DNA from 2 places in the Bacillus basilensis genome. Region 2 is predicted to be linked to the other one. Evidence: riboswitches for the same ligand, from Rfam matches in the RefSeq annotation. Region 2 holds a riboswitch; the other holds the start of a gene.
What was found. Region 2 has a riboswitch for S-adenosylmethionine ahead of ACQVV1_RS08495 (hypothetical protein). Riboswitches for the same ligand answer to the same signal wherever they lie in the genome.

Region 1 (6,932 bases), on a different contig from region 2:
TCACCAAATCCAACACCAGGAGCAACCGCAACGTGTGCTTTGTCTAGTAAAATATCAGAAAATTGCTCAGATGTATAACCTTTTGGTACAGGAAGCCATGCAAAGAATGATCCTGTTGGAATGTTTACATTCCAACCAATTGAGTGACAAGCTGAAATAAGAGCGTTTCTTCGAGATTCATAACTATTTACAAGGTCTATTACGCAAGACTGTGAACTTAATAGTGCTTCGCGGGCAGCATCTTGAACTGCACCAAAAATACTAACATACATATGATCTTGTAATAAGTTAATTGTTTCGATCACACTTTCATTCCCTACAGCAAAAGCGATGCGCCAGCCAGCCATATTGAAAGTTTTCGATAATGTGTAAATTTCGATTCCTGTATCTTTAGCACCGTCTGCTTGTAAGAAACTAACAGGCTTTTGACCATCGAACCCAATAGCACCGTAAGCAAAATCATGAACAACTAATATATTGTGTTTATTAGCAAAATGAATAGTTTCATCAAAAAAATCTTTTGATGCAGTAGCACCTGTAGGATTATTTGGATAGTTTAAAAACATTAATTTTGCACGCTCGGCAATAGAGTCATCAATTTTCGTATAATCTGGTAAAAAATTATTTTCTGCAATAAGCGGCATTGTTTTAAATTGTGCTTTTGCTAAAGCAACTCCTGATAAATAATCTGGATAGCCTGGATCGGGAACGAGAATAGAATCACCAGGGTTTGTAAAACAAACTGGTAATTCTACTAATCCAGCCTTTCCACCAAACAAAATAGCAACTTCAGTTTTTGGATTTACTACTACATCATATTCACGTTGATAGAATGTTGCCACGGCTTCTTTTAAACTTTCATGTCCGCGAAATGGCGGATATTTATGATGAATGGTCTTTTCTGCAGCATCTTGTAAAGCTTTTACGATATGCTGCGGCGTTGGTTGATCTGGATTACCTTGACCTAGATTAATAACATCGTGACCAGCTGCAACGACTTTATTAACTTTTGCAACAAGTGAAGCAAAAAATTGTGTTGGCAATGATGTTACTATCTCAGAAGGTTGAAATAATTTCATACTTTCCACCTCTTTTGAAAGTTGTTACAATTCTAGTGACAAATGATATAATCTTTCCAGTATTTTGTAAAGAAAAAAATGAGAATGGGGCTGAAAAAATGAAAGTCGCATGTATTCAAATGGATATTGTCTTTGGAGATGTAGAAAAAAATATTGAGAATGCTAAAAATAAAATAAGCGAAGCAATGAAGGAAAGACCAGATGTTATCGTCTTACCAGAACTATGGACAACAGGTTATGATTTAATGAGACTTTCTGAAATTGCAGATAGGGATGGATTGGAAACGAAAGAAAAGTTGATAGAATGGTCGAAACAATATGGTGTACATATTGTTGGTGGTTCTATAGCAAAGCAAACAGAACAAGGTGTTACAAATACAATGTATGTTGTAACTAATAAAGGAGAACTAGTCAATGAATATAGTAAAGTACATTTATTTCAGCTTATGGATGAACATAAATATTTAATCGCTGGAAATAGTACAGGTGAATTTAAGTTAGATGATGTAGAGTGTGCCGGCACAATTTGTTATGACATTCGTTTTCCAGAGTGGATGCGCGTTCATACTGCTAAAGGTGCAAAAGTTTTATTTGTTGTAGCAGAATGGCCATTAGTTCGTTTAGCACATTGGCGTTTGTTATTGCAAGCAAGAGCAGTTGAAAATCAGTGTTATGTTGTTGCATGTAATAGGGCAGGAAAAGATCCGAATAATGAGTTTGCTGGTCATTCTTTAATTGTCGATCCTTGGGGCGAAGTTGTTGTAGAAGCGAATGAAGAAGAATCAATTTTATTTGGAGAACTTACATTCGAGAAAATTAAAGAAGTACGCAAAGGAATTCCAGTTTTTGCAGATCGTCGTCCAGAATTATACAAATAAAATGTTGACAAGTGATTTTTATTCTTGGTATAGTCTTCAACATAAAGTTAAAAATTCAAAAAATTATACAACTCTTATCAAGAGCAGGTGGAGGGATTTGGCCCGATGAAGCCCAGCAACCGACCGTAATACCATTGTGAAATGGGGCGTTTACGCCAAAAGGCACGGTGCTAATTCCAGCAGAAAGTAAAACTTTCTGGCAGATAAGAGGGGAGAAGATAAACTTCAAACCTCTTTCTTAGTGGAAAGAGGTTTTTCTACGTCAGAAAAACCTCTGAATTTAAAAAAGGGGGAGAAGACGATGGGATATTATTCATTAACTGAAACAACAGCTATACAATATGCGAAAGAACACGGTTATTTTGAAAAGAAAGCAAATGTTGTTTGTCATGAAATTGGAGATGGAAATTTAAATTACGTGTTCAAATTAGATGATGGAGAGAAGTCTATTATAATAAAACAGGCACTGCCATATGCAAAAGTAGTTGGTGAGAGCTGGCCGTTATCTATAAAAAGAGCGACGATTGAAAGCAAGGCATTACAAATTTTTGCGAAGTATGTACCGGATTATGTTCCAGTAGTGCACAGTCATGATGAAGAGTTAGCAGTAACAGTAATAGAAGACTTATCAAGACTAACAATTACAAGAAAAGGATTAATAGATGGAGAAGAGTATCCACTTTTATCCCAACATATCGGTCGTTTTCTAGCGCATGTTTTATTTTATACTTCAGATTTCGGGTTAGAGTCAGAAGAGAAAAGGGTACTAGAAGGTACATTTGTAAACTCAGACCTTTGCAAAATTACAGAAGATTTAGTGTTTACAGATCCGTTTGGCCATTATGATACAAATGATTATGAGCCAGATTTGCAGCTAGCTGTAGATGAACTATGGAGTGATAAAACGATCAAACTAAAAGTGGCTCAGTATAAATATAAATTTTTAACGAGAAAAGAGGCACTCATTCATGGAGATTTACATACTGGAAGTATTTTTTCATCACCTTCTGAAACGAAAGTAATTGATCCAGAATTTGCAACGTACGGTCCATTTGGGTTTGACATCGGTCAATTTATTGCAAATCTATTATTGAATGCTTTATCTAGAGAAGAAGAACAGAGAAGGGTACTATTTTTCCATATAGAGAAGACGTGGAGTTATTTTGTAGAAACTTTTACGAGGTTATGGATTGGAGAAGGTGTAGAGGTATATACGAAAGAAAAGCAATGGCTACCAATTATTTTGCAAAATATTTTTACGGATGCTGTCGGATTTGCGGGATGTGAAATAATTCGTAGAACAATTGGCTTAGCTCATGTAGCAGATTTAGATGAAATAGCAAATAAAGAAGCGAGAATTCAAGCTAAGAAACAAGCGCTATCCTTAGGTAAAGAACTAATAAAGTATGAATCTAAGAGTGCTGATATTCAACTGTTCCGAACACTATTTCAACAGACGGTTTCTGGAGGGATAAAAGCATGAGTACAATTGTTACTATTCCGAGGTCTGTCAGTTGGAAAGGGGATGCTATTGCAGTATTAAATCAAACAAAGTTGCCGCATAGCACAGAATATAAAACATTAACGACGATTGAAGAGGTATGGAAAAGCATTGTCATGCTAGAAGTACGAGGAGCACCTGCAATTGGAATTGTAGCTGCATTTGGCTTGGCGCTTGCATCAAAAAAATATACTACTTTACATATTGAAGAATTTCAAAAGAAGTTTAATAGAGATTGTAATTATTTAGGAACGTCACGCCCGACAGCAGTCAATTTATTTTGGGCAATTGATCGTATGAGAGAATCTATTCGAGACATTACTACAATAAAAGAAGCACAAAAAATATTAGAAGAAGAAGCGCTTCTCATTCAGCAAGAAGATGAAGCGGTATGCCGGAGTATTGGAGAACATGCCTTAACATGTTTTAAAGACGGTGATAACATTTTAACAATTTGTAACGCTGGCAGTATCGCAACTGCTAAATATGGTACTGCATTAGCACCGTTTTATATTGGGAAAGAAAAAGGTATACGTTTACATGCGTATGCGTGTGAAACAAGACCAGTTTTACAAGGCGGACGTTTAACAACTTGGGAATTAAAACAGGCAGATATTGATGTAACACTTATTACAGATAATACGGCAGCTCATGCTATTCAAATGAAAGAAATAAATGCGATTATTGTGGGTGCGGACCGAATTGTTGCAAATGGAGATACAGCAAATAAAATCGGAACAATGAATTTAGCTATATTAGCAAAGTATTTTGATATCCCATTTTACGTTGCAGCTCCGTTATCTACATTTGATATTACGAAACAAACAGGATCTGAAATTGTTATTGAAGAAAGAGACGAGACAGAAGTTACGAAAATTTTTGGCAAACAAGTGGCACCAATTGGAACTGATGTTTATAATCCTGCATTTGACGTAACACCGAATGAATTAATTACAGGTATCGTTACTGAGAAAGGTATTATACGTGGAAATTATAAGCAAGAAATTGCATCATTGTTTGAAAAAACAAGCTAATACATAATAGCTTGTTTTTTTATGCCTAAATGTGTTCGTTTCTCTTATTTATATAATGAAAGGAGGCGAAAAAGATGGAAGAGTGGATTAAGATGATAGGTAATGTAGGGTTTCCAATTGTTGTAACATTATATTTACTCCATCGGATTGAAAGTAAATTAGATGGGGTAATTGTTGCAATAGAAAAGTTGCCGCGGCAATTACTACAGTATGACGATCCACGGGATAAAAAATAAAGTTTGCTCTTCGTGAGCAAACTTTATTTTTATTGAGCAGTATAACCACCATCGATAACAACGGCTTGCCCGGTTATACCTTTCGCTTTTTCACTCGCTAAAAACATCGCATAATCAGCAATTTCTTGTACTTGTAATAAGCGTTTTTGTGGCACAAGTGGATAAATGACTTCTTCTAAAACATTTTCAAGTGGTACATTTCGAGTCGTGGCTAAGTCTTGTAGTTGGTTACGGACGAGAGGGGTATCGACATAACCAGGACAAAGGGCATTTACAGTAATACCATGCGTAGCGCCTTCTAAAGCAGCAACTTTTGTTAATCCAATTACGCCATGTTTGGCACTATTGTAGGCGGATTTTCCTGCAAATCCAACGAGGCCATTAATGGAAGCGACATTAATAATTCGGCCATACTTTTGTTTTTTCATGATTGGGAAGACATGCTTAATTGCGATAAAAGGAGCGATTTGCATAATTTTAATAAGTAGTTCGAACTTTTCAGTTGGAAAATCTTCAATCGGTGAAACGTGTTGCATTCCTGCGTTATTAATTAATATATGTAATGAACCAAAATGAGTAACTGTTTGAGAAATGGCAGCTGTAACTTCTTCTTCAGATGTAACATCACATTTTAAACCGATAGCTTGATAGCCTTCTTTTTGTAATTGTTCAGCAGCTTCTTTTGCACGTTCTTCAAGACGATCGGTAATAACAACTTTTGCACCTTCTTTTGCAAAAGCGTTTCCCATTTCATAACCAATACCACTTGCAGCGCCTGTTAAAAAAATAACTTGATTTGTAACCATGATGAAAAACATCCCTTCATAATAAAGTTTTCATATTGCTCTATTTAGAGAGGGTATAATAAAATTCCTGCAAACATTTGGAAAAATATTGTTAGCTATCTTGTTTTGCAAAATAGTCTCTGCTATACTATTTTGTAAAGCAAGATACTTACGCTTATCTATCTTGTAAAACAAGATAGTGGGAGGATTTGAATTATGTCGACAAGTCAAATGCTGAAAGGGATTTTAGAAGGATGTTTACTTGCTATTATTTCTGAAGGTGAAATATACGGTTATGAAATGAGTGAAAAGCTAGCGAAGTATGGCTTTACCATGGCAAGTGAAGGAAGTATTTATCCGTTATTAATACGGATGCAAAAGGAAGGATTAATAACAAGTGTAATGAAGGAATCTCCATCTGGCCCAAAGCGAAAATATTATACATTAACAGAAAAAGGTGAGGAAGCACTTGATGAATTTATGGATCGCTGGGAAGCGATGCAAAGTAGTGTGGAACGTCTACTTGAAGGGAAGGGGAGAAGAAAATAATGTTATCAAATGAAGCACGGAAGTTTTTATTAGATATGAGATTATTTTTGACCGCAAAGGGTGTGAAAGAAAGCGACATTGAGAGCTTTACCGAAGACGCAGAACTTCATTTAATAGAAGGTGAAAGTGATGGGAAAAGAGTAGAAGATATTTTCGGAAGCTCACCGAAAGAATATGCAAATGAACTTGTAAAAGTGATGGAAAAAGATAGACAGGAAACGTGGAAGCAAATTGGTTTTACAGTAATGAATATCGTATCTTTTTGGATTATTGCTTCTATCTTAATAGTGAATAACGGAATTCTACAGATTTCACTTATTCAGTGCATTGGCTATAGCTTTACATTGATCGTAGCTGTAATGGGGCCTAATTTTCTACTTCGTAAAATGACCTTCGTAACAAGCTTTACAAAAACATGGTTTTCTATGTGGTTTTTAGTCATGATTGCGCCAATGTTTTTAATAGGAGTTGTTACGATATTAGATGTAATATATCCTACCAAAATGTTTACATTCACCGAAATGCAAAGTTATATATTAGCTGGTGGGATTTTTATTATCACAGTGGCGATAAATATGTATTTTGAAGGATGGTTTAAAAACTTATATTTAATCATTCCGCTTTCGATTATGTTAGTGTTTAAAACATTTACATCAGAAGACCTCGTTCCAATATTATTTCAAATTATATGTTTATACGGAAGTTTGTTTATTTTAATTTTCCTTGAAATTATGATGAAGACAAATAGAAGAGAAGCGGTTAAATAAGGGAGGGGTTATCATGCAGATTTCTAAAGAAGGAAAAAAGTTTTTAATCGATACGAAAGTGTATTTAATAACAAAAGGAATTAAAGAAGAAGATGTGGACGCT
Region 2 (6,932 bases):
CCTTCATATTTATAAGCAAATCCAGCTACGAATATGCGATCAATAAACCCTTTTAAAATAGCCGGCATCCCCCACCACCATATTGGATAAATGAAGAGAAGAGTATCCGCTTCTTCCACTAACGTTCTATACCGAGCTGTTTCTTCTTCATTTACTAAATCACGCCTTTTCTTCTCTTCATTAAAAACAAGGACTGGATCAAATTGTTCTTTGTATAAATCAAGTACAGTAACTGAATGATTTGTTTCCTGTAGTCCTTTTTGTACATGATCTAAAATCGCCTTGTTAAAACTTGAAGGACTAGGATGAGCGTATACAATTAGTACATTCACTGCCAAACAACTCCCTCTATAAGTTAAAGTTTCCCCTTCTTTAACATCTTCTCTACAATTTGCACGTTTTTCGAACTTTGCAACAAACGATTTAATACTGTGATTAACTCTTCCTTTTCTAAATCTTTCAGTTTCTCTTTCACCTTACTCTCACCAGCATCTTGAATATCATAAACAACTGCCGCCATATGCTTGCAAAGATTCTCATACGGACACTCGCAGCTACTTTCTGTAAAATCTTCAAGATCAATAATCACTTCATAGTTTCCTGCATTTCCAGTAACGAAAGCAAATACTTTTTTGTCTTGTATTTCAACATCTTCTACATGTCCTTCTTCATAATATTCATAACCTTTATCCATAATGTATTTAGGAATCCATTTCGTTATATCATTTAATAAGTAAGCGTACATAATAGCACCTCTTCCTTTAATTCCCTTTTGACTTCCACAACCCCTGCATGTTATTCTAATAACTGTCAAATAGCAAGTCTATGTGACAAAACGACTGACACCTATTCGGCGGAGGTGTCTCTTTTCATTTGCAGCCGATATGAAGTGCCTCTTTCAGGCACATTCAATCTTTGACACTACACACTCAACACCATTCCCTGTATCAGGCTGCTTAAGCAGTCTTTTACTCTACATACTTCAAAAAAAAGAGAGCTTAGCTCCCTTTTCTCGCCTTATAAAATACCCCTTTTTCAGTATAGAGATATTCATCAGCTAATGTAATTTTCCCATCCAGTTTCAGTTCATCTAATAGCCTTGATAAATAAAATTGATGTAACATCTTTTTCGTGAATTTTCCTTCATGATGCGAAACGATATGTTCTTGAATATCTAACAATGATATTGGCTTATCTTGCTCTATCATATATTCATAAACTGTACTACGCAGTTTTACGTATTTTTCGAGTGTCACAGTAATGCGCAACCCCTTTCTTCTTAATATAAATTTTCGTAATCGGTTTTTTTGCAACAAAAAAACCTCTCCGATAAGAAGAAGTTACGTATATATCTTCGTCTTATCTCCCAGAACAAATATGTTCTGCTGGAATTAGCACCTGCATCGCGGTTGCTGGGTTTCATCGGGCCAGTCCCTCCACCTCTCTGGATAAGAAAATATTCACTTAAAACCTACTATACGTAATTTCACTTTAATTGTCAAACAAATATAACAAATTATATTTTTTTCCTTACTGTTCATACTATATATATATGAGTATTCAAGGAGGAGTATGAAATGCATCAAAATGCTCGCGGATATGTACAAGATTCTTTTCAATCGTTACAAGAAGCAAAACATTGTTTAGAAGAAGCACTACAGACTGTTGAAAAAGATTTTAATCGTGCTCGTATTGAGCAATCCCTTTATGCGATCGAACAAGCTATTCAACGCTGCGATTACACCGTTCACATTTTAGAACAAGATTGAAAAAACTTCCCATCAATTGATGGGAAGTTTTTTCAAATGGCATACTTCATAATTATTGCCGTTATGATTAAAAAATATACAGAATTAACAATTTCTAAAATCCCTACTTTTATAATTGAAATTTTTTTGCCATACAATATAATTGCTCGAATGACACTTGGTATAAAAATAAGAGAACACCACGGATTGATAGCAAATACGATGATCGTTAACACGATATGATAACCCCAAGATATAAAACGATACTTCGGATTATTTTTCTCACGAATCATCGTTTTCACATAAAACGTACTTCCTAAAAAATATAAAAATGAAATAAGCGCAATAAATACTGCTGTTTTATCTAGAAGCTTCATTGAAAAATAATAACTAACTAAACCACCTATACAGAAAACAATAATTGCACTAATGTCATTTAGTAATGCTCTTTCATTCTTTTGACGAGCGTAATACATATTTACTATAAATAAGGGAATCATTACCACTACGAATAAAAGAATGCGCCATTCATATAATAGAGAAATCATCCCAAATACGAAAGCGATGATAAAATATACAATTGAAGCATGTAAATACTCTTTTTTTCGTTTTTGTTTTATGTACATAAGAAATGGATACGTAGCTAAATAGATAAAGAACCAAGCTAAAAACAATGGGATATGATACATAGTAGGTTTCCCAAGAATAACACTTAATAGAAATGGTATAACAAGCATGGCCCATGCACCATGTTGCTTCGGAATAACTAACTTCATTAACTATACACCTCCCTTTTGAAAATAGTTCTCACCTATTATTATACAAATAATTTTATATAATAGCCGACGTATATTGAATCGATTTTTTGACAAATAAAAAATGCTCCTTACAATATGTAAGAAGCATGAAAGAGGCAAACGAATATGTAAGTCGCGACCCTACCTTATATGAGTATGCTTTTCTATGCCATGTTATGCTTATCTAATATGCCGTATTTCCTTTTAAATCTTGTAAGAATCGTAATCCAAGAAGTACTAAATAATAGTAAGAACATAACATTCGAAATCGCATGGCTCAAATCGAAATAAAAACTTGCTATATAATATGAAATGACAGCTTCCCACGTTGCTTCACGTATAAAACCAAGAAGCCCCCAGAAATTCATGATCCAGCCAAATAAAAAGCCCACGAAGAACCCATATAATAGTCTCCCCCATAACTTTTTCATTAAAAATGTATTGCGAAGTAAGCCTGCTATAAAACCAATCATACCCCATGAAAACATTTGCCACGGTGTCCACGGACCTTGTCCTAAAAAAATGTTAGATACGATGGCCGCTGTTGCCCCGATCATAAATCCAGTCTCGCTTCCAAACACAATTGCAGAAACGATAATTACAAAAGAAGTCGGTTGTACACTCGGTAAAATAGAAAATGGTACGCGGCTAACTGCTGCAATTGCCGCTAATACGGCAACGAGAACAATTTCACGTGAAACAAATGCCTTCCTTTCAAAACGGATATAGAAAGGTAACATAATAACAACTAATAAAAACAAACTACTTAACAGGTAATAACCGTCCATGATAAGTGTAGTAAAGAGTAATGTGCCTATTATTACTGCAAAAATACATATTATGAATGCAACATATCGTTTGGACACGCTTCGTACACATCCTCCCACGTTAATGCATATGGCAATTCTTTACGAATGAATCGGTTAATAGATGTTGTATAAAAGAAGTTACCACTAAAAAATTCTTTCGGTGCATCATTCATAATAACTGCTCCGTCAAATAACATCATACATTGATCCACGTATTTCGCTGCAAACTCAATATCATGCGTTGCCATTACAATTGTTGTCCCTTCTTTTTGCAACTTTCTAAATAGCTCTCCTACTCTTTCTTTCTTCCATGGATCTAGTCCTTTTGTCGGTTCGTCCAGTAATAATAACGCCGGCTTTGATAATAACGTTGTACATAATGCAAGTAGTTGTTGCTCTCCTCCGCTACAATCATGCGGATGGCGTTCTTTAAGCGAGTACAACCAAAACTGTTTTAGCGTATCTTCTGCAATTTCTTTTCCTTGTTCTCCGTATAATTCACGTGCACGTTCATACACCTCATCCCACACTGTATCAAATGTAAAATGATAATACGGATGCTGCGATACATACCCGATCCTTTTAAATCGTTCTTTCGAATCAATTTTATGTATCACTTTCCCATTCCACTTTACTTTCCCTCTTCTCGCTTTTTGTAATCCAGCTAAAATCGTTAACAGTGTAGACTTACCCGTACCATTTTTCCCAACAAGAGCCACCCATTTCCCTTTTTCAATCGAAACTGTTAAATCTCGTAAAATAAGCGTACTGTTTTTTTCATATTGAAAAGAAATATGCTCTGCATGTAAAATGACTTCTTGCTTTTCACTTTGTGCTACTGGCTCGTTTACATATGACATCACTGAAAAATCATTCATCTTCATTTGTGCTTCTCGCACTGTAAACGGAATATCTTTCGCATTCCACTCTAAAAACAATCTTGGAATTTGCGGAATAAACGGACGAAACTTTTCAACTTCCCACATATTCGCTATAACCATTTTAGGACTACCATCATACACGATTCGGCCGTTATTCATACAAATAACGCGCGTTGCGAGCGGAATTACTTCATCTAAACGATGTTCACTTAAAACGATCGTAATGCCAAGTTCTTCATTAATACGTTTTAACAATCCTAAAAACTCTTTCGCAGCAATTGGATCTAACTGCGCTGTTGGTTCATCTAGTAATAATAATTTCGGCTGCATAACTAATACTGCCGCTAAATTGACAAGTTGCTTCTGCCCACCAGATAACGTATGAACAGATTGATGCAATAAATCTTGAAACCCTAAGAAACTAATAAGTTCAGCTATTCTCTTTTGAATAATATGAGATGGTAACCCGATATTTTCTAAAGAAAATGCTAATTCTTGAATTACTGTATCCATTACGAGCTGGTTTTCTGGATTTTGAAATACCATGCCAATTTCTTGGGCAGATAACAAATCCGGTACATTTTCTAATAAAGTACCATCATAATATGTATCTCCAGTACGCTTACCGATTGGAAGTAATTCCTTTTTAAAATGTTTTAATAAAGTCGTCTTCCCAGAACCAGAACCGCCAGCAAGTGTAATAAACTCTCCTTTTTGAATAGAAAGAGAAATATGCTGTAACGCTTTTTCGTTTTCATCAGCATATACAAATGATAAATTGTTTATTTCTGCATGCGCCACCATATCCATTCCCTTCCTTCCATTATGATTGGTAAACTAATAAACATCGTTAATACGACAAACATCATCCCATCGTATTGCTGAAAGAAAATAGATTCGACTTTCGGATAAATGATTAACTTTCCTCCGCCATACGTACTACATATAATAGCAATTATAAATAGAATACTTAAATAGCTGAGCGTATACCAATCGCGTCTTTCCATTCTATACCGAATATATGTCGTACGCTTCGTTACACCAAATCCACGAGCTTGCATAGAATCTGCCGTTTGCAGTGCATCTTCCAATGAACAAATTAATAATACTTGCAGCAATTGCATACCACTTTTCACGCGTTCAACAATGGAACCTGCATCTACTTGTACACCTTTCGTTTTTTGGACGAGTGTTATTTTCTGTAATCGTCTCATAAACAAAGGAACAAATCTCACTGTAATCATCGTTAACAATGCTACTTTCGGTGAAATTCTAGAAAATAAATATAAAAATTTATGGCTTGAAATAATATCATTATACGAAGCAAACATAAACATAATCGCAACTAATAATAACCCCATTACTAGTCCAAACATAATTGCCTCAAGCTTAATACGACTATCACCTAACCAAAATAATGTAGTTCGGCCTCTATGCGTGAATAACGAATTAAATAAAATGACCATAAAAAAGAAAACGATTGTACTCGGTAACATCTTTCTTATCTTTTCGCTATTCCCTTGCATCACATTTAAAATAATAATTAATAGTATTGCTCCAATTAAAAAAAGAGGATGAAGACACATCATACATAGTATCATCACCCCAATATAATAGAAAAAATTCACAAAAGGATGTAAAGAAGAAAAACTTATTTTCATAGTCCTTTACCGAATCCCTTTCTTATTTTAATACAAACACCCACTCAATCTTATCTCCTGGCTTTACTTTTACTACACCTGCACTATAGTTTGGAAAAGCACCGTTCACACGATATTTCCAGCCACTAGTATTAGTAATATCTTTCTCATATAAATCATTAATACCTTTTACATAAATATCACCTTTAGAGCCCATCACATCAAGCTCTAATCCTGTGTTCTTTAGCACATTATAGACCGTGTCACCTTCTTGTACATCAACCTTTTTCGCGCCTAATATGTATCCTTCATGTCCTTTTACGGAAATAGTAACTTGTTTTGCTTTAGGTTCTGGTACTGGATCTGGTTTTTTCGGTTCAGGAGTTGGTACTGTTGGAGTCGGTATCGTTTTCTCCTCTTTATTCGGATCAACTTTTTGCTCCTGCTTCGGTGTTTCTTTCGGCTGATTTACAACCTTCGCTTCTTCTTTTACTTCTTGTACTTTCGGTTGCTGTTGTTTTTCTTCTTGTGCTTTTTGCTGTTCTGGTTGCTTATTTACAGCTGGTTGTTCTTTCGGTTGTTCTTTCGGTTGTTCCTGTTGTTTCTCTTCTTTCTTTACTTCTGGCTGCGCCTGCGGCTTTTCTTCTACTTTTTGTTCTTGTTTCTCTTTCTGCTCTTCTTGCTTATTTTGCTCTTGTTCAGCTTGTTTTTCCTCCGGTTTTTCTTCCGGTTTCGCTTCATCTTTTTGCTCTTCTTGTTTTGCTACTTCTTCTTGCTTTGGTTCTACTTTCTTCTCAGGCTTTACAGCTACCTCTTCACATCCGGCAAGTAGTCCAAGTGAAAGCAGTAAAGAAATAATCCATTTCATCTTACTCATATGTTGTCTCTCACCTTTCATAATAAAATTAGGAGCAAATGATTGCTCCTAATTTTTGTTAAGCTGCTTTACGTCTCCATAATACATATGCAGAAGCAATACATAATACACCCATACCTACTTCTGTAGCTGCACTATGAGAAGATGTTCCTGTTTTCGGTAGCATGCTACCGTTTCCAG

Region 1: it holds a riboswitch for S-adenosylmethionine, as region 2 does, so the genes downstream of both, mtnK (S-methyl-5-thioribose kinase) here and ACQVV1_RS08495 (hypothetical protein) in region 2, are expected to answer to the same signal.

The regions. Positions count from the first base shown of each region.
Region 1 covers NZ_JBNTQO010000002.1:278,969-285,900, forward strand. Annotated here, with positions in the region: gene ACQVV1_RS04925 (pyridoxal phosphate-dependent aminotransferase) at 1-1,079, opposite strand, end outside; gene ACQVV1_RS04930 (carbon-nitrogen family hydrolase) at 1,094-1,957, shown strand; SAM riboswitch class I at 2,029-2,167, shown strand; gene mtnK (S-methyl-5-thioribose kinase) at 2,259-3,440, shown strand; gene mtnA (S-methyl-5-thioribose-1-phosphate isomerase) at 3,437-4,492, shown strand; gene ACQVV1_RS04945 (YvrJ family protein) at 4,567-4,728, shown strand; gene ACQVV1_RS04950 (3-hydroxybutyrate dehydrogenase) at 4,758-5,534, opposite strand; gene ACQVV1_RS04955 (PadR family transcriptional regulator) at 5,730-6,062, shown strand; gene ACQVV1_RS04960 (DUF1129 domain-containing protein) at 6,062-6,829, shown strand; gene ACQVV1_RS04965 (DUF1129 domain-containing protein) at 6,843-6,932, shown strand, end outside.
Region 2 covers NZ_JBNTQO010000003.1:374,430-381,361, reverse strand. Annotated here, with positions in the region: gene ACQVV1_RS08505 (NAD(P)H-dependent oxidoreductase) at 1-332, opposite strand, end outside; gene ACQVV1_RS08500 (SWIM zinc finger family protein) at 356-745, opposite strand; gene ACQVV1_RS08495 (hypothetical protein) at 999-1,316, opposite strand; SAM riboswitch class I at 1,357-1,455, opposite strand; gene ACQVV1_RS08490 (hypothetical protein) at 1,578-1,769, shown strand; gene ACQVV1_RS08485 (YwiC-like family protein) at 1,802-2,524, opposite strand; gene ACQVV1_RS08480 (ECF transporter S component) at 2,710-3,411, opposite strand; gene ACQVV1_RS08475 (ABC transporter ATP-binding protein) at 3,384-5,045, opposite strand; gene ACQVV1_RS08470 (energy-coupling factor transporter transmembrane component T) at 5,018-5,896, opposite strand; gene ACQVV1_RS08465 (DUF4430 domain-containing protein) at 5,919-6,752, opposite strand; gene ACQVV1_RS08460 (DUF4430 domain-containing protein) at 6,811-6,932, opposite strand, start outside.